Regions from separate parts of the Bradyrhizobium sp. S3.12.5 genome, predicted to be linked through region 3. Evidence: predicted binding sites of a transcription regulator. Region 3 holds the regulator's gene; each other region holds the start of a gene.
The links. Region 3 encodes HrcA, which represses chaperone genes, less so after heat shock. Its sites were predicted from a motif close to GTTAGCACTCNCNNNNNGNGAGTGCTAAC; they were not measured.
Positions count from the first base shown of each region.

Region 1: the regulator HrcA is predicted to act here: its motif matches at 1,781-1,809, upstream of ABIC09_RS08970 (co-chaperone GroES).
Region 2: the regulator HrcA is predicted to act here: its motif matches at 1,890-1,918, upstream of ABIC09_RS19290 (co-chaperone GroES).
Region 4: the regulator HrcA is predicted to act here: its motif matches at 2,383-2,411, upstream of groES (co-chaperone GroES).

Region 1 covers NZ_JBEPRF010000005.1:206,870-211,079, reverse strand. Annotated here, with positions in the region: gene ABIC09_RS08985 (LysR substrate-binding domain-containing protein) at 1-316, shown strand, start outside; gene ABIC09_RS08980 (cupin domain-containing protein) at 432-1,007, opposite strand; gene ABIC09_RS08975 (usg protein) at 1,175-1,462, opposite strand; gene ABIC09_RS08970 (co-chaperone GroES) at 1,852-2,166, shown strand; gene groL (chaperonin GroEL) at 2,212-3,852, shown strand; gene lepB (signal peptidase I) at 3,964-4,210, opposite strand, start outside.
Region 2 covers NZ_JBEPRF010000012.1:121,897-126,106, forward strand. Annotated here, with positions in the region: gene groL (chaperonin GroEL) at 1-1,379, opposite strand, end outside; gene ABIC09_RS19290 (co-chaperone GroES) at 1,497-1,793, opposite strand; gene ABIC09_RS19295 (hypothetical protein) at 2,113-2,634, shown strand; gene ABIC09_RS19300 (protein phosphatase CheZ) at 2,823-3,602, opposite strand; gene ABIC09_RS19305 (L,D-transpeptidase) at 3,915-4,210, shown strand, end outside.
Region 3 covers NZ_JBEPRF010000033.1:19,455-23,664, forward strand. Annotated here, with positions in the region: gene ABIC09_RS34040 (hypothetical protein) at 1-418, shown strand, start outside; gene pncA (bifunctional nicotinamidase/pyrazinamidase) at 537-1,259, shown strand; gene grpE (nucleotide exchange factor GrpE) at 1,400-2,005, opposite strand; gene hrcA (heat-inducible transcriptional repressor HrcA) at 2,104-3,192, opposite strand; gene rph (ribonuclease PH) at 3,372-4,085, shown strand; gene rdgB (RdgB/HAM1 family non-canonical purine NTP pyrophosphatase) at 4,097-4,210, shown strand, end outside.
Region 4 covers NZ_JBEPRF010000031.1:50,752-54,961, reverse strand. Annotated here, with positions in the region: gene groL (chaperonin GroEL) at 295-1,947, opposite strand; gene groES (co-chaperone GroES) at 2,035-2,349, opposite strand; gene ABIC09_RS33340 (hypothetical protein) at 3,880-4,194, opposite strand.

The DNA of each region.
Region 1 (4,210 bases), on a different contig from region 3:
GAGCCCGCTCCACGATCGCATCGATATGATCTTTGCGCAGGCCGGCGTCACGCGCCGCGTCGTTGCCGAGACCGATCTGGGCGCATCTGTCTGCGCCCTGGTCGCGGCGGGTCTCGGCATCAGCATCATCAACCCGATTGCCGCGCATGACGAGAGCTCTGGCGCGGCCCTGATTGCGCGCCCCTTCAACCCTGCTGTCCCCGTCACGATTGCGCTGCTCTATCCGCCCTATGCCGCGCGCGGCCGGTTGATCGATGTCTTCGGCGAATATGCGCGCAGGATCATGAGCGAGGAGCTGGGCTATCTCGAGCGGTAGTCGGGGGGCCCGTCATTGCGAGCGCAGCGAAGCAATCCAGAATCTTTCCGCGGCGGCGGTCTGGATTGCTTCGTCGCAAGGGCTCCTCGCAATGACGACGGAGCGAGTCGGGCCGCTACGCCTTCAACTCCACCGTCTTGAACTCCGCAGGCAAAATCACCTCCAGTAACTCCACGTCGTCAGAATAATCCAAGATCATGTGCTTGATCTTCGGCGGCTGGGTCCAGGCGCTGCCTTCCTTCATCAAGGTCTCGCCCTGCCCGTCCATGTAGGTCTTCACCCAGCCCTTGAGCACGTAGACCATCTGGAAGTCGACGTCGTGGAAGTGCAGTTTTGAGACCTCGGCCGGATCGCAGGGGCCTTGCAGGCGGATCACATGGGCTTGCGCGAGGCCATGGCTTGCAGCGGCGATGCCGAGGTCGCGGTATTTTGCGTAGGCGCGCAGACCGTCGGCTTTGAAATCTTCCTCGCGATGGTGGCTGATAGCGATGCGCTGCTTCGGGCGCGCGGGTTTCTTCGTTGCGGCCTTGGTTGTTGTCTTGGCGGGCGTCGTGCGCGCCTTCGCTTTCACGGCTTTGCGCGCGGAGGATCGCGCGGCGGATTTGGCGCCGCTCCGCTTCTTCACCGCAGTCTGGGCTGCGCTGCGCGATTTTGTTTTCTTGCTTGTTTTCTTGCTTGTCTTCTTGGCCATGGGCCGGCCTCCCCTGGTGTTATCGGGAAAGGCTAGCACGGAAACATATCTCGTAGGGTGGGCAAAGCGGGAAGCGTGCCCACCATTGCAAATGGAAGCGCGAAGAGATGGTGGGCACGGCGCGCGAAGTGCGCGCCTTTGCCCACCCTACCGCACCGCCCAAGCCCTCAATTCAGCCGGAACACGCCATCCACGGCGCGCAGCTCGGCGGGCTTGATCAGCTTGGAATGCGCGACCGTCACCGAGTGAAGCGGGCCGTCGAGCTTCTCTTCCCAGAACGCCAGGAAATCCTTCAGCGCCGGGAATTTCGGAAACATGTCGTAGTTCTGCCAGACATAGGTCTGAAGCAGCGAAGGATGATCCGGCATCCGATAGAGAATCTGTGCCGTCGTCAGCCCGTAACCCAATAGCTGTTTCCGGAAATCGTCGGAAACGGCGCCCGCCCGCAAGCCCATGCCAACCTCCTTTGCAGGAGCGCATATTCAGGGATGGCTTGCCGGTACGCTGCTGACGAGCCACCCGGTGGAGATGCGCTCACATGAGAGAAATGTGACGCAAACTGACAATCCATCTCAAGCCCAAAAGTTTAACAAGCTGTTGAAATTCAATGCGTTAGCAGCAGACGCGGCTCCGTGCTAATACGGCCCCAAGGGCCCTCCAAGACCGGTTAACGATGGTAAAGGGATTCTGGCAGACAGGCCTTCTGAGTGCCGATTTTTCTGCTAGAAGCCCTTGCCCCCGCAAAATTCCTGTCCTATTTCAGCCCCGCCTGTGCTAGCACTCGTGGGCACAGACTGCTAACGCCTAAAAATTCCCATACCGTGCAACTACTTAGGAGGACTGCATGAAATTCCGTCCGCTTCACGACCGCGTCGTGGTCAAGCGCATCGACGCAGAAGAGAAGACCGCCGGCGGCATCATCATTCCCGACACTGCCAAGGAAAAGCCCTCGCAGGGCGAAATCGTCGCCGTCGGCCCTGGTGGCCGCGACGAAGCCGGCAAGCTGATCCCGATCGACCTGAAGGTCGGCGACCGCGTGCTGTTCGGCAAGTGGTCCGGCACCGAGGTCAAGATCGACAACGTCGACCTGCTGATCATGAAGGAAAGCGACATCATGGGCGTCCTCGACGTCCCCGCTTCCAAGAAGAAGGCGGCCTAACAGCCCCCTCTCTCCCCCAGCTAAACCCCTCAAGGAAAAATCCAGATGTCAGCTAAAGAAGTCAAATTCGGCGTAGATGCGCGCGACAAGATGCTGCGCGGCGTCGACATCCTCGCCAACGCGGTGAAGGTCACGCTCGGTCCCAAGGGTCGCAACGTCGTCCTCGACAAGTCGTTCGGCGCTCCCCGCATCACCAAGGACGGCGTCACCGTCGCCAAGGAGATCGAGCTCGACGACAAGTTCGAGAACATGGGCGCGCAGATGGTGCGCGAAGTCGCCTCCAAGTCCGCCGATGCGGCCGGCGACGGCACCACCACCGCAACCGTTCTCGCGGCTGCGATCGTTCGCGAAGGCGCCAAGTCGGTTGCCGCCGGCATGAACCCGATGGACCTGAAGCGTGGTATCGACCTGGCCGTGGAAGCCGTGGTCGCCGACCTCGTCAAGAACTCCAAGAAGGTCACCTCGAACGACGAGATCGCCCAGGTCGGCACCATCTCGGCCAACGGTGACGCGGAGATCGGCAAGTTCCTCTCCGACGCCATGAAGAAGGTCGGCAACGAGGGCGTCATCACCGTCGAGGAAGCCAAGTCGCTCGAGACCGAACTCGACGTCGTCGAGGGCATGCAGTTCGACCGCGGCTACATCTCGCCCTACTTCGTCACCAACGCCGACAAGATGCGCGTTGAGATGGACGACGCCTACATCCTCATCAACGAGAAGAAGCTCTCCTCGCTGAACGAGCTGCTGCCGCTGCTCGAGGCCGTGGTGCAGACCGGCAAGCCGCTGATCATCGTCGCCGAGGACGTCGAAGGCGAAGCGCTCGCGACCCTGGTCGTGAACCGTCTGCGCGGCGGCCTGAAGGTCGCGGCCGTCAAGGCTCCGGGCTTCGGCGATCGCCGCAAGGCCATGCTGCAGGACATCGCGATCCTGACCGGCGGCCAGGCGATCTCGGAAGATCTCGGCATCAAGCTCGAGAACGTCACGCTCAACATGCTCGGTCGCGCCAAGAAGGTGATGATCGACAAGGAGAACACCACGATCGTCAACGGCGCCGGCAAGAAGGCCGACATCGAGGCGCGCGTGGCCCAGATCAAGGCGCAGATCGAGGAAACCACCTCGGACTACGACCGTGAGAAGCTCCAGGAGCGTCTCGCCAAGCTCGCAGGCGGCGTCGCGGTGATCCGCGTCGGCGGCGCGACCGAGGTCGAGGTGAAGGAGCGCAAGGATCGCGTTGATGACGCGATGCATGCGACCCGCGCGGCTGTCGAGGAAGGCATCGTCCCGGGCGGCGGCGTCGCCCTGCTCCGTGCTTCCGAGCAGCTCAAGGGCCTGCGCACCAAGAACGACGACCAGAAGACCGGCGTCGAGATCGTGCGCAAGGCGCTCTCCGCGCCCGCTCGCCAGATCGCGATCAACGCCGGTGAAGACGGCTCGGTGATCGTCGGCAAGATCCTGGAGAACAAGACCTACGCTTACGGCTTCGACTCCCAGACCGGCGAGTACGTCAACCTGGTCACCAAGGGCATCATCGACCCGACCAAGGTGGTCCGCACCGCGATCCAGAACGCAGCCTCGGTTGCTGCGCTGCTGATCACCACGGAAGCCATGGTCGCCGAGCTGCCCAAGAAGGGCGGCGCCGGTCCGGCGATGCCCCCGGGCGGCGGCATGGGCGGCATGGACTTCTAAGTCCAACGACCTCGAGGACTACGAAACCCCGGCAGCGATGCCGGGGTTTTTGTTTTGGGCCCGTCATTCCGGAGCGCGCCCGCTTGGGCGCGAGCCCGGAATGACGGCCCCTTACCCCACCTTCCCCATCCGTTCCGGGCGCAGCTCGCCTCTGGAATCGAGCGACCAGAATACCCGCGTCACCTTGCCGACGAGATTGTCCATCGGAATAAAACCCATCGCCGACTTGAAGCGGCTGTCGGTCGAATTGTCGCGGTTGTCGCCGAGCGCGAAGAAATGGCCTGGAGGCACGGTGTAGACTTCGGTGTTGTCGACAAAACCACTGTCAACACAGTCATACGTGACGTAGCTCGCGCCG
Region 2 (4,210 bases), on a different contig from region 3:
ACGCCGGCATTCTCCGAGATCTGGCGGATCGGAGCTTCCAGCGCCTTCAGCACGATGTTGATGCCCGCCTGCACGTCGGCATTGGCGTTGGTGAGACGCCCCACAGCCTTCTTAGCGCGCAGCAGCGTCACGCCGCCGCCGGGGACGATGCCTTCCTGCACCGCGGCGCGGGTGGCGTTGAGCGCGTCCTCGACGCGGTCCTTCTTCTCCTTGACCTCGATCTCGGTCGCGCCGCCGACGCGGATCACCGCGACGCCGCCGGCGAGTTTGGCGAGACGCTCCTGAAGCTTCTCACGGTCGTAGTCCGAGGTGGTCTCCTCGATCTGGGCCTTGATCTGGCCGACGCGGGCCTCGATCTCCGGCTTCTTGCCGGCGCCCTTGACGATCGTGGTGTTCTCCTTGTCGATCACGACCTTGCCGGCACGACCGAGCATCTTCACCGTGACGTTCTCGAGCTTCATGCCGAGATCTTCGGAGATCAGCTGGCCACCGGTCAGGATCGCGAGGTCTTCCAGCATGGCCTTGCGGCGGTCACCGAAGCCCGGCGCCTTGACGGCCGCAACCTTGAGGCCGCCACGCAGGCGGTTGACGACCAGGGTCGCCAGCGCCTCGCCCTCGACGTCCTCGGCGATGATGACGAGCGGCTTGCCCGACTGCACCACGGCTTCCAGCACCGGCAGCATGGCCTGCAGGCCTGAGAGCTTCTTCTCGTGCAGGAGGATGTAGGCGTCCTCGAGCTCGGCGGTCATCTTCTCGGGGTTGGTGACGAAGTAGGGGCTGAGATAGCCGCGGTCGAACTTCATGCCCTCGACGATGTCGACTTCGGTGTCGAGCGACTTGTTTTCCTCGACGGTGATGACGCCCTCGTTGCCGACCTTCTGCATCGCCTGCGCGATCATCTTGCCGATGGCGGCGTCGCCGTTGGCCGAGATGGTGCCGACCTGGGCGACCTCGGAGGAAGCGGCGACCGGCTTGGCGCGCTTCTCGATGTCCTTGACCACGGCCGTCACCGCAATATCGATCCCGCGCTTGAGGTCCATCGGGTTCATGCCGGCGGCAACCGCCTTGGCGCCTTCGCGCACGATGGCCTGGGCCAGCACGGTCGCGGTGGTGGTGCCGTCGCCGGCGAGGTCGTTGGTCTTGGAGGCGACCTCACGCACCATCTGGGCGCCCATGTTCTCGAACTTGTCCTCGAGCTCGATCTCCTTGGCGACGGTGACGCCGTCCTTGGTGATGCGGGGTGCGCCGAACGACTTCTCGATGACGACGTTGCGGCCCTTGGGGCCGAGCGTCACCTTGACGGCGTTGGCGAGAATGTCGACACCGCGCAGCATGCGATCGCGCGCGTCTCCGGAAAACTTGACTTCCTTGGCAGCCATGGTCTGCAATCCCTGTTATGTCGTGATGTGTCTTGTTTGATGCTGTGCTGCGGAATGATGGATGCCCGGACCTGATGATCCGGGCATGGCATTCAGCGGCTGTTCAGGCGTCTGGCCTTAGGCCATCACACCCATGATGTCCGACTCCTTCATGATCAGGAGCTCCTCGTTGTCGATCTTGACCTCGGTGCCCGACCACTTGCCGAACAGCACGCGGTCGCCGACCTTGAGGTCGATCGGGATCAGCTTGCCAGCCTCGTCACGACCGCCGGGGCCGACGGCGACGACTTCGCCCTGGGACGGCTTTTCCTTGGCGGTGTCGGGGATGATGATGCCGCCCTTGGTCTTTTCCTCGGCATCGATACGTTTGACCACGACACGGTCATGCAGCGGACGAAATTTGGACTTAGCCATGACGTTTCCCTTTGGAGGCTCAGTTTTCCGAAAGTAGCGGAAGTGGGTGAGGGCGGCGCTCCCGTCCATCCTCTGCCCGAGGATCAAACGGCGCCCCTTAGCAATCGGTCTTTCCGAGTGCTAATAGTGCGCAGGGGATATGGCTTGACTGCGATCCTGTCAAGCAAAGGTGGTTAAGCGATTGGTGAGGCGGATATAGGATGGTGTCTACGGAAACTCGATTCCGGCGCGGGCGTATATTAAGACGTCATTGCTACGGCTGCGGTTTTGCGCTTGGCTGCGGGAGGGATGCGGCCATGGTCTTGTTCGGGGGAATGCCATGATCAGTTCAGCTCACGCGCGCACGGTTGCCAATCTGGCGGCGGCCTCTTGCTTGGCGCTGCTGCTCGGCGCCTGCGGCGGCGGCATGAGCCTGCCGTCCTTTTCCTCGTCCCAGCCGGCGCCCGAGGCCGAGCCGGGCACCGGGCCGGAAATGCCAGCCTCGATCCGCGGCGACGAGATCGTCGGCCGCTGGGGTCTCGCCTCGTTCCAGAACCCGGCCGACCGCGCCCGCACCGAGGCGGCCGCGCGCGCCCAGTGCAAGAATCCCTACGTGATCGGCGCCGGCACCTCCGGCGGCGTGGTCATGCATCTCGCCGACCAGGCCACGCCGCAGGAATTGCGGCTGAAGGGCTCGCCGGGCGGCAAGAATTATATCGGCCCCCCCGGCCCGACGCCGGGCGAGCAGGACCGCGAGATCGTCTCCTTCGACGGCCGCGTCATGATCACCCGCTTCGTCGACAAGGACGCCGCCACCCGCTACGGCAACATGGTCTACGTCCGCTGCGCGCCGAGGGCGTGAGGCGGGCCGAGCTCTAACCGCTCGTCATTGCGAGGAGCCCGCGACAAAATTGCGAAGCAATTTTGCGCTGGTGCGACGAAGCAGTCCAGACTGGTTCCGCGGAGGGACTCTGGATTGCTCCGCTGCGCTCGCAATGACGAAAAAACGCCGGCTTCTCGCCGGCGTTTGCTTTCCGTCTGTCGCGTCGCTTAGTCGAACAGCGCGTCGATATCGTCCTGCGAGGCGTGACCGACGTCGCCGGCGAGCTTCGGGCCGTTGAGCAGCTTGTCGTCCTCGCTGCGGGTATCCACCTGCGCCGGCACGTGGGCCTTGATCGCGTCGACGCCGCCCCAGATTTCCATCATCGCATTGATGTGCTGCTCGATGAACTTCATCGTGCCCATGACCTTGCTGATGCGCTGGCCGGTCAGGTCCTGGAAGTTGCAGGCCTCGAAGATCGAGATGACGCGTTCCTGGATGTCGTCGGCGAGCCGCTTCTGCTGATCGGCCGATTGCACCTTGGACATCGCGCTGGCCGCCTGGTCGATCGACTCCGCGGCTTCGAGGATCTGCTGGGTCGCCTGTTCGGTGCCGCCGACCACCGCGCCGAGCTCGCCATTGACCTTGGCCATTTCGCCGCCGTCAAAGCTCTTGCCGTGCAGCGTCGCGATCTCGCGCTTGGTGCGGTCGATGGCGTCATGGATGAGGTCGAGCTCGACCTTCAGCTTCTCGCACTGCTCGATCTGGGCCCGATAGGTCTCGAGCATCGTGCGTGCGTCGGAAAGCTCCTGGTTCGTGGAGGCGTCGATCGCCGCCATGGCTGCGCTGCCGGACATGGGCACAGTGCCCCTTGCCATCTGTGCGCGGATCGCGCGCAGCTCCGCCATAATCTCGGTATGCATCGGGCCTGCCTCTTCTGCTACGTCAAGAATTGGCATCTCGCCACCGGCGATATCCTCGACACGAAAACGCTTGCGGTGAACAGCCATCAGGAACTCCCCCCACCTCACTCACGCGTCTTTGTAGGCAGAAGCAATTTAACACGAGGTTCACGGCAGGAACTGTCGTGCGGCCGCGCGCGACGACATGCAAACGGGCGATTAACCATGAGGCTCCGCCCTTCATCGAAAATAAACGCTGACCGCCAAATTGTCCCGCCGCGCGCGACGTGGTGAATCGAAACGTCGATTCTGTTTACCAAACGAAACGGAGTTTGCTCTTTATTGACCACGTCGAGGACGCGGACAGCAAGCCGCGTTCGGCGGCGAATGCAACTAGACGAAACAGTACAGAGTACGTCGATGTTCAAGAAAATGTCTGTCGCGCTGCTCGGCAGCGCTTGCGCCTTCCTTGTCGGCGCCGATCGCGCCAGCGCGTTCGACAATACAGTGCCGAACGATCCGCCCGCGGTGCTCTACCAGCCGCATGTGCCGCCGGCGCCGGTGCGCGTCGCCTCCAATGCCAATATGGGCGGCGGCTTCATCGAGTTCCTGTTCGGCGATGGGCCCGGCCGCGGTCCGGCCTATGCGCCGCAGCAGCCGATCTATCAGCAGCAGCCCGCCTACAACGATCCACGCCGCCTGCCGCCGATGGGCGA
Region 3 (4,210 bases):
CAGCTTCAAGGACATCCGCACGCTGGTCCCGGGCTCGAGCATCATCTTGGCCGACGGCAACGAGAGCTCGGGCTATGAATCTAAGCCGTTCATGATCCTCGGCCTGATCGGCGCCACGCCGCAGCAGGCTGACGACCGCGCCCGCTTTGCCCAGGAGGCGGCGCTCCAGATCCCCGGGGTGCGCGAGTCCCGCGTCACCATGTCGGAGCCGATCCGCATCAACGGCCAGCCGGGCTTCGAGACCCGGATCGACGGCGTCAGTGGCAAGGACAAGACGCCGGTGACCGTGGTGCAGTGGATCCGCTTCGCGCCCGGCGGTGCTTCGCTCCGCATCATCGCCAGCGCGCCGCGCGACCAGTGGCCGGACGCCTTCACCCGCTTCCGCGCCGTGCGCGACGGCATCCAGCCCAAGGGCTAGTTTCTTGGGGCTGACAGCCCAACCGCTCACCAGAGCCGGCTGCATTTTCGGGCTTTTGTTCGTACACGAACGGAACTAGGCTTCCCTCCATTGGATCATCCTGGAGGGGAGGCCGACGATGCTAAACCGACGACAGATCTTGGCGGCGCTGGGGACCACGGCCCTCGCGGGCCTCGCTCCATCCGCACTTTTCGCAGCGGCCACGATCAAGCCCGACGACACATCCGCGCTGCTCGTGATCGACGTGCAAAACTGCTTCCTGCCCGGCGGCAGCCTCGCGGTAAAGGAAGGCGAGCAGGTCGTGCCTGTGATCAACAAGATGGCGAAAGCGTTCTCGAACGTGGTGATGACGCAGGACTGGCACACGCCCGGCCACGTCTCGTTCGCTTCGGTGCATTCCGGCAAGAAGCCGTTCGAGACCATCGACCTGCCCTACGGCAAGCAGGTGCTGTGGCCCGACCATTGCGTGCAAGGCACCGACGGCGCCTTGCTGTCGAAGGACCTCTCGATCCCGCAGGCCGAGCTCATCATCCGCAAGGGCTTTCACAAGGACGTCGACAGCTATTCGGCGTTCCTCGAAGCCGACGGCAAGACCTCGACCGGACTTGCCGGTTATCTCAAGGGCCGCAAGATCAAGCGCGTCTTCGTTGCGGGTCTCGCAACGGATTTCTGCGTCGCCTGGACCGCGCTCGATGCGCGCAAGGCGGGTTTTGAGGTCTATGTCGTGGAAGACGCCTGCCGCGGCATCGACAATCAGGGCTCGCTCGCGAAGGCCTGGGCCGATATGGCCAAGGCCGGCGTGAAGCGGATTCAGTCTGCGGATATCGCGGCGAGCGCGTAAGACAAAGCGCGATCGCTACCAAACCTTCATGCTGAGGAGCGCGCCCTTCGCGTGCGTCTCGAAGGATGAAGGCCGAGCTGATACAGCGGGGCCTTCATGGTTCGAGACGGCGCTTCGCGCCTCCTCACCATGACGATCAATCAGTCCGCCTCGTTGCTGTTCGCCGCGGGCGCGGGCTTGGTGCCACCCTTGGCGACGCCGACCAGCGCCGGACGCAGCACGCGATCGCCGATGGTGTAGCCGGCCTGCATGACCTGCACCACTGTGCCCGCGGGCACCGACGCATCGGGCACCTCATACATCGCCTGCTGGAAGTTCGGATCGAACTTCTGGCCCTGCGGATCGAACTTCTTCACGCCGTGCTTTTCCAGCGCGTTGAGCAGCGAGCGCTCGGTGAGCTCGACGCCTTCGATCAGCGCGATCAGGCCGGGATCGGCGGCGGCACGCGCTTCGGCCGGAACGGCGTCGAGCGCGCGCTGAAGATTGTCGGCAATGTCGAGCACGTCGCGGGCAAAGCCGGTGACGCCGTAGAGCTTGGAGTCAGCGACCTCCCTGGCGGTGCGCTTGCGCAGATTTTCCATCTCGGCCAGCGTCCGCAGCATGCGGTCGCGTGACTCGGCGGCTTCCTTCTGCAGCAATTCCACCGAACCCGGCTCGGGATCGTCGGGCATGATGTAGGGTTTTGACACCACCGGCTCGCCGGTCGCGGCGGTCGTGTCTTCGGGTTGCCGGTCTTGATCGGTCATCGGCTCTCTTTTCAAGCTCGTCTTACGGGATTTTGCTGGCCCGGATATCGTGCTTCGGGCGCTGAAAATCAAGCGCCCGTGATCGGCTCAAATGCCGGTCAGCCCCCCAGCAGGCGGCTGACGATGCGGGCGGCATAGTCCACGGTCGGGATCACACGGGCATAATTCAGCCGCGTCGGCCCGATCACGCCCAGAACGCCGACGATGTGGCCGGCCGCGTCCCGATAGGGCGAGATGATGGTGGAGGACCCCGACAGCGAGAACAGCTTGTTCTCCGAACCGATGAAAATCCGCACGCCTTCGGCGGTTTCGGCGCGCCCGAGCAGGTCGATCACGCCGCGCTTGGTCTCGAGATCGTCGAACAGCAGCCGCACCCGCTCGAGATCCTCCAGCGCGTGCAGATCCTCCAGCAGATTGGCGTGGCCGCGAACGATGAGCTGGCGGTCTTCATTATCGCCGCCGGACCAGCTCGCAATCCCGGCCGAGATCACCTTTTGCGTCAATTGGTCGAGCTCGGCGCGAGCCTCGCCGAGCGCGGTTTCCAGCTCGAGTCGCGCCTCGGCGAGTGTCCGGCCGCGAATCCGCGAATTGAGGAAGTTGCCGGCTTCGGTGATGGCCGAGGAGGGAACCCCCGGCGGCAGCGTCAGCACGCGGTTTTCGACCTGGCCGTCCTCGCCGACCAGGATCACCAGCGCCTTCTCGGGTTCCAGCCGGACGAATTCGATGTGTTTCAGCCGGGTATTCGATTTCGGCGTTAGAACGACAGCAGCGGTGCGGGTGAGACCCGACAGCCGCGTCAGCGCCTGGTCGAGCGCCGCCTCGACCGACTGCGCCTGCCCGACCGAGGTCAGCTGGCTCTGGATCGACTGCCGCTCGGCGTCGTTGAGGTCGCCGACCTGCATCAAGGCGTCGACAAAGAAGCGCAAGCCGAGTTCCGTGGGCAGCCGGCCAGCAGAGGTGTGGGGCGCATAAATCAGGCCGAGATGTTCCAGATCGGCCATGACGTTGCGGACCGAGGCCGGCGACAGCGGCATCGCGATCAGCCGTGAGATGTTGCGCGAGCCCACCGGCTCACCGGTCGCGAGATAGCTTTCGACAATTTGACGAAAGATGTCGCGGGAACGCTCGTTGAGCTGGGCGAGGCCTGCGCGCGGCGCGATCAGATGGATCGGATCGTGATGGGCCACAGGGTAACTCCTCTCAGATGCTGATAATTTGTCCATCCCCGAGGGTTCTGACAAGCGTGGCGTTTGCGGGGTGGAAAACCGGGGGTCAAAAAGCCTTGTCTTCCCCCCTTGCCGCCCACCCTCACCCCACCTACAAGCACCGCGAATAGCCCTTTTCCGAGAGTTTTGGAGGAATTCCCATGCGGCCAAGCCGCCGTGCGCCCGACGAATTGCGCCCCGTGACGCTGGAGCGTGGCGTGGTCAAATATGCGGAAGGCTCCTGCCTCGTGAAGTTCGGCGACACCCATGTGCTGGTCACCGCTACGCTGGAAGACCGCCTGCCGCCCTGGCTGAAGGGCCAGGGCCGCGGCTGGGTCACCGCCGAATACGGCATGCTGCCGCGCGCGACCTCCGAACGCACCCGCCGCGAAGCCGCCGCCGGCAAGCAGAGCGGCCGCACCGTCGAGATTCAGCGCCTGATCGGGCGTTCGTTGCGCACCATCGTCGATCTCGAAGCGCTCGGCGAGCGCCAGATCACGGTCGATTGCGACGTGCTCCAGGCCGACGGCGGCACCCGCACCGCCTCGATCACCGGCGCCTGGGTCGCGCTCGCCGACTGCATCAACTGGATGAAGACGCGCAACATGATCAAGGCCAACGTGATGCGCGACAACGTCGCCGCGATCTCCTGCGGCATCTATCAGGGCAAGCCGGTGCTGGATCTCGACTATGCCGAGGATTCGGAAGCCCAGACCGACGCCAATTTCGTCATGACCGGCGATGGCCGCATCATCGAGGTGCAGGGCACGGCGGAACGCGAGCCGTTTACCCAGGACGAGTTCCTTGCGCTGATCGCCCTGGCGCAAAAGGGCATCGCGCGTCTCGTGGACTTGCAGAAACTGGCTGTCGCGTAGTCAATAAGCCCATGCACCGCCGAATCACCGGAAAGCTCGTCATCGCGACCCATAATCCCGGCAAGCTCGCCGAGATGAAGGAGCTGCTCGCGCCTCATGGCATCGAGGTGGTGTCGGCCGGCGAG
Region 4 (4,210 bases), on a different contig from region 3:
AAAAACCGCACTCTCACGAATAGGACGGGCTAGTAAGCGCGCCGCACTACTCTGCGTACAGAGGGGAAGTCTCCGAGAAAACCGGTGGGCATCTTCGTGCCGATCGGCGATGAAACCCTACCCGCACCTGCTCCAGAGACTCAGCCGGCAGACACAAAATGTCCTAATTGCGCACCTTCGCCGGGTTGAGGGGCTTCCCGGCGTGCGGCAGTGTTGGCCCGGCTGACCGCCAGGAATCAGCAAAGGCCCGGCATGGCTGCCGAGCCTTCTACTGTTGAACTGTGAATGTCGGACTTAGAAGTCCATACCACCCATGCCACCCATGCCACCTCCACCCTGAGGCATGCCAGCCGCACCGGTGTTCTTTTTCGGCACTTCAGCCACCATCGCTTCCGTGGTGATCAGCAGCGCTGCGACCGAGGCCGCGTTCTGGATCGCCACACGCACCACCTTGGTCGGGTCGATGATGCCCTTGGAGACGAGATTGACGTAATCGCCGGTCTGCGAGTCGAAGCCGTACGCGTAGGTCTTGTTCTCGAGGATCTTGCCGACGATCACCGAGCCGTCTTCCCCGGCGTTGATCGCGATCTGGCGGGCTGGGTAAGACAACGCCTTGCGCACGATCTCGACGCCGGTCTTCTGGTCATCGTTCTTGGTGCGCAGGCCCTTGAGCTGATCGGAAGCACGGAGCAGGGCGACGCCGCCGCCCGGGACGATGCCTTCTTCCACAGCCGCGCGGGTCGCATGCATCGCGTCATCAACGCGATCCTTGCGCTCTTTCACCTCGACCTCGGTTGCGCCGCCGACGCGGATCACCGCGACGCCGCCAGCGAGCTTGGCGAGACGCTCCTGGAGCTTCTCACGGTCGTAGTCCGAGGTGGTTTCCTCGATCTGCGCCTTGATCTGGGCCACGCGCGCCTCGATGTCGGCCTTCTTGCCGGCGCCGCTGACAATGGTGGTGTTCTCCTTGTCGATCATCACCTTCTTGGCGCGACCAAGCATGTTGAGCGTGACGTTCTCGAGCTTGATGCCGAGGTCTTCCGAGATCGCCTGGCCACCGGTCAGGATCGCGATGTCCTGCAGCATGGCCTTGCGGCGATCGCCGAAGCCCGGAGCCTTGACGGCCGCGACCTTCAGGCCGCCGCGTAGGCGGTTCACGACCAGGGTCGCGAGCGCCTCGCCTTCAACGTCCTCGGCGATAATCACAAGCGGCTTGCCGCTCTGCACCACGGCTTCCAGCAAGGGAAGTAATTCATTCAAATGGGATAGCTTTTTCTCATTGATCAGGACGTAGGCATCTTCCATTTCAACGCGCATCTTGTCGGCGTTGGTGACGAAGTACGGCGAGATGTAGCCGCGGTCGAACTGCATGCCTTCAACAACCTCGAGTTCTGTTTCGAGCGACTTGGCTTCCTCGACGGTGATGACACCCTCGTTGCCGACTTTCTTCATGGCGTCGGAGATGAACTTGCCGATCTCGGCGTCGCCGTTGGCCGAGATGGTGCCGACCTGGGCGATTTCCTCGTTCGAGGTGACCTTCTTGGAGTTTTTAACGAGGTCGGCGACCACGGCTTCCACAGCCATGTCGATACCGCGCTTCAGGTCCATCGGGTTCATGCCGGCGGCAACCGACTTGGCGCCTTCACGGACGATCGCAGCGGCGAGCACGGTCGCGGTGGTGGTACCGTCGCCCGCCGCATCAGCGGACTTGGAGGCGACTTCGCGCACCATTTGGGCGCCCATGTTCTCGAACTTATCGTCGAGTTCGATCTCCTTGGCGACGGTGACGCCGTCCTTGGTGATGCGAGGGGCGCCGAACGACTTGTCGAGGACGACGTTGCGGCCCTTCGGACCGAGCGTGACCTTCACGGCATTGTGGAGGATGTCGACACCCCGCAGCATGCGGTCGCGGGCGTCGACGCCGAATTTGACTTCTTTGGCTGACATGTTGGTTCCCTGGGTTTGCTTAGTCTCACTCACCCTCGGCAAGGCGCCCGGCAGGCGCTCCTCGGCGGTGAGCGGTACGAGCGGTGATTAGGCGGCCTTCTTCTTGGCCGAAATGTCGGTGAGAACGCCCATGATGTCGCTTTCCTTCATGATCAGCAGCTCCTGGCCGTCGATCTTGACCTCGGTACCCGACCACTTGCCGAACAGCACGCGGTCGCCGACCTGAATGTCGATCGGGATCAGCTTGCCGCTCTCGTCGCGGCCGCCCGGGCCAACGGCGATGACTTCACCCTGGGAAGGCTTTTCCTTGGCCGTGTCCGGAATGATGATGCCGCCAGAGGTCTTCTCTTCTGCGTCGATGCGCTTGACTACGACGCGGTCGTGAAGCGGACGGAATTTCATGCAGTCCTCCTTTGTCGCTTTTATTTTGGATCGAATAGCACTCGAAGCTAGCGAGTGCTAACCATTGTGAACATAAGCCGGCTTGGCCGGCATACAAGACAAAGCCGCGAAGGATTTCGAAAATACCTCGTCCTCATGGCTCCGCGGAGGGCCATTCAGAGCCCACCTAAGGGCCCCCTGGATGAAATCTGGGCTGGTTGGAGCAAGCCGCTGGGAAGGGATCGGCATTTACCGCGCGCCGACGTGTTTGTTTGGCTAGTCATCTGGTCGCTAGTCGGGCCGCTTTGCGTCCTGCGGTTTAGCCCGCTCAGGTATGAGGGGGCCGTTTCCAGCGGCAGTCTTGACCCGCAACGGTACGCGGAGAAGCCGGAGCATCCCGTCCCTCTGGCCTACTGAGAGCATCTGAGATGCAGCGGTGGAGCAAACTTTTTCTCTAGATTCTCTCCTCCATAGAAAACCAGCCTCCATAGAAAACCAGGATCAGAAAAGCTTCCAAGGTTGCGCAACGCAGTCGAATCCGCTTGTCGGGTTTTACGGGTACCGAACTGTGGAATTTGTCCACTGATAAGCTTTGCGACCAAACGTTTCGAAAGCCCCCATAGGACCGCCCTCGATGATCCCGTATGTTTCCGCAGCTCAATGGCACGGGCGATGGTTATGCGAGTGGAGATCTCCGACCGCAGTTATGCCCTGGGCTGCTTTGAAAGCGTCTGGAGCCCGGCTTTGATGGCGGCGATGTCCTGCTCCACCTGAGCGATCCACGACCATCGCGGGATGCAATGGAAATGAGAGCGTGATCGAGGAGCGAGTCCGAGCGACCGCGATTACAATCCAGGCAGCGGTAGCTTGCTAGCCCACCGCTTAGTCGTTCATTCGAATCCGGCCGTCCCAGGGATGACCTGACGAATAAGCCCGGCATTTGCGCCGGGCTTATCGCTAAGTGGTTCAGGTTCTTAGCACCGGACGCATTACAGAAGAGTCCTCGGGTCTCGTCGGTGCGGCTTCTGACATTGCGATGCTTGCTACGAGCTTCGCATATTCGTGTTGGTAGCATTCGAAACTGATATGAAGCCTAAAACCGAGAAGACCGCGTGCCAAACTGGGCAGCAGAGCAGGAGCCGTGAACTAACTCGGCGGCGAGACCGGCGTCTATTCCGGACAGAGCGGTCGCCGATCTCTGTTCGACCTTGCCCCTTGAAAAACAGCAACGAGCCGGCCACCTTCCCAAAGCTCGACGTAGTGCTCGCCGTGTATTTCCTCAACTCGACGTCTAGCCGCCTGCTCGTCAATGCAATCAAGCTTTGCGGCGCAGATCACTCGCCGGCTGCTGTCCATCACGAACACTTTGTACCGCATGATGGCAGTCCGATGCAAAAGGGGACTGTCATCGTAACCGAAAGTCGTTCTAAGGCAGTGCCAAACAAAGTGCAGGCGCGCGGAACCTTTGTACGTGTGGTAGTTCGGCGACACCAGCGTGAACTCATCGATCGCGGTGGCCGCGTCAGGTAACCTGCCCAGTGTAGCGCGGCCTCAGTGGCACAATCTCACCGCGTGCTGGAGCGTGCGGCTCGAGCTTAAGATCGAGATGCCCCCCAGCGTCATCAACAGCACACCTAGCCAGGTTACCGTCCAGGTGCGCGCCTCGTCGCGCACCGCTTCATTGCGCGCGCCCATTGGCATAGCTGGAGGTGACTCGGCTCGCGCGGCTGAGGCAAGCTTCTCCACGTTGACTTGGGGCGGCATGAAGTGCTCGGGCGTGAGCTGGCCGCTGGGAAGAGCCGTAACGGGTGCCGCCGGCATCACGGCCTGCGTGTCGCCGTCGGAAACAGAAGCGGCGTCAGCCACCTTGACTTCGCGTCCC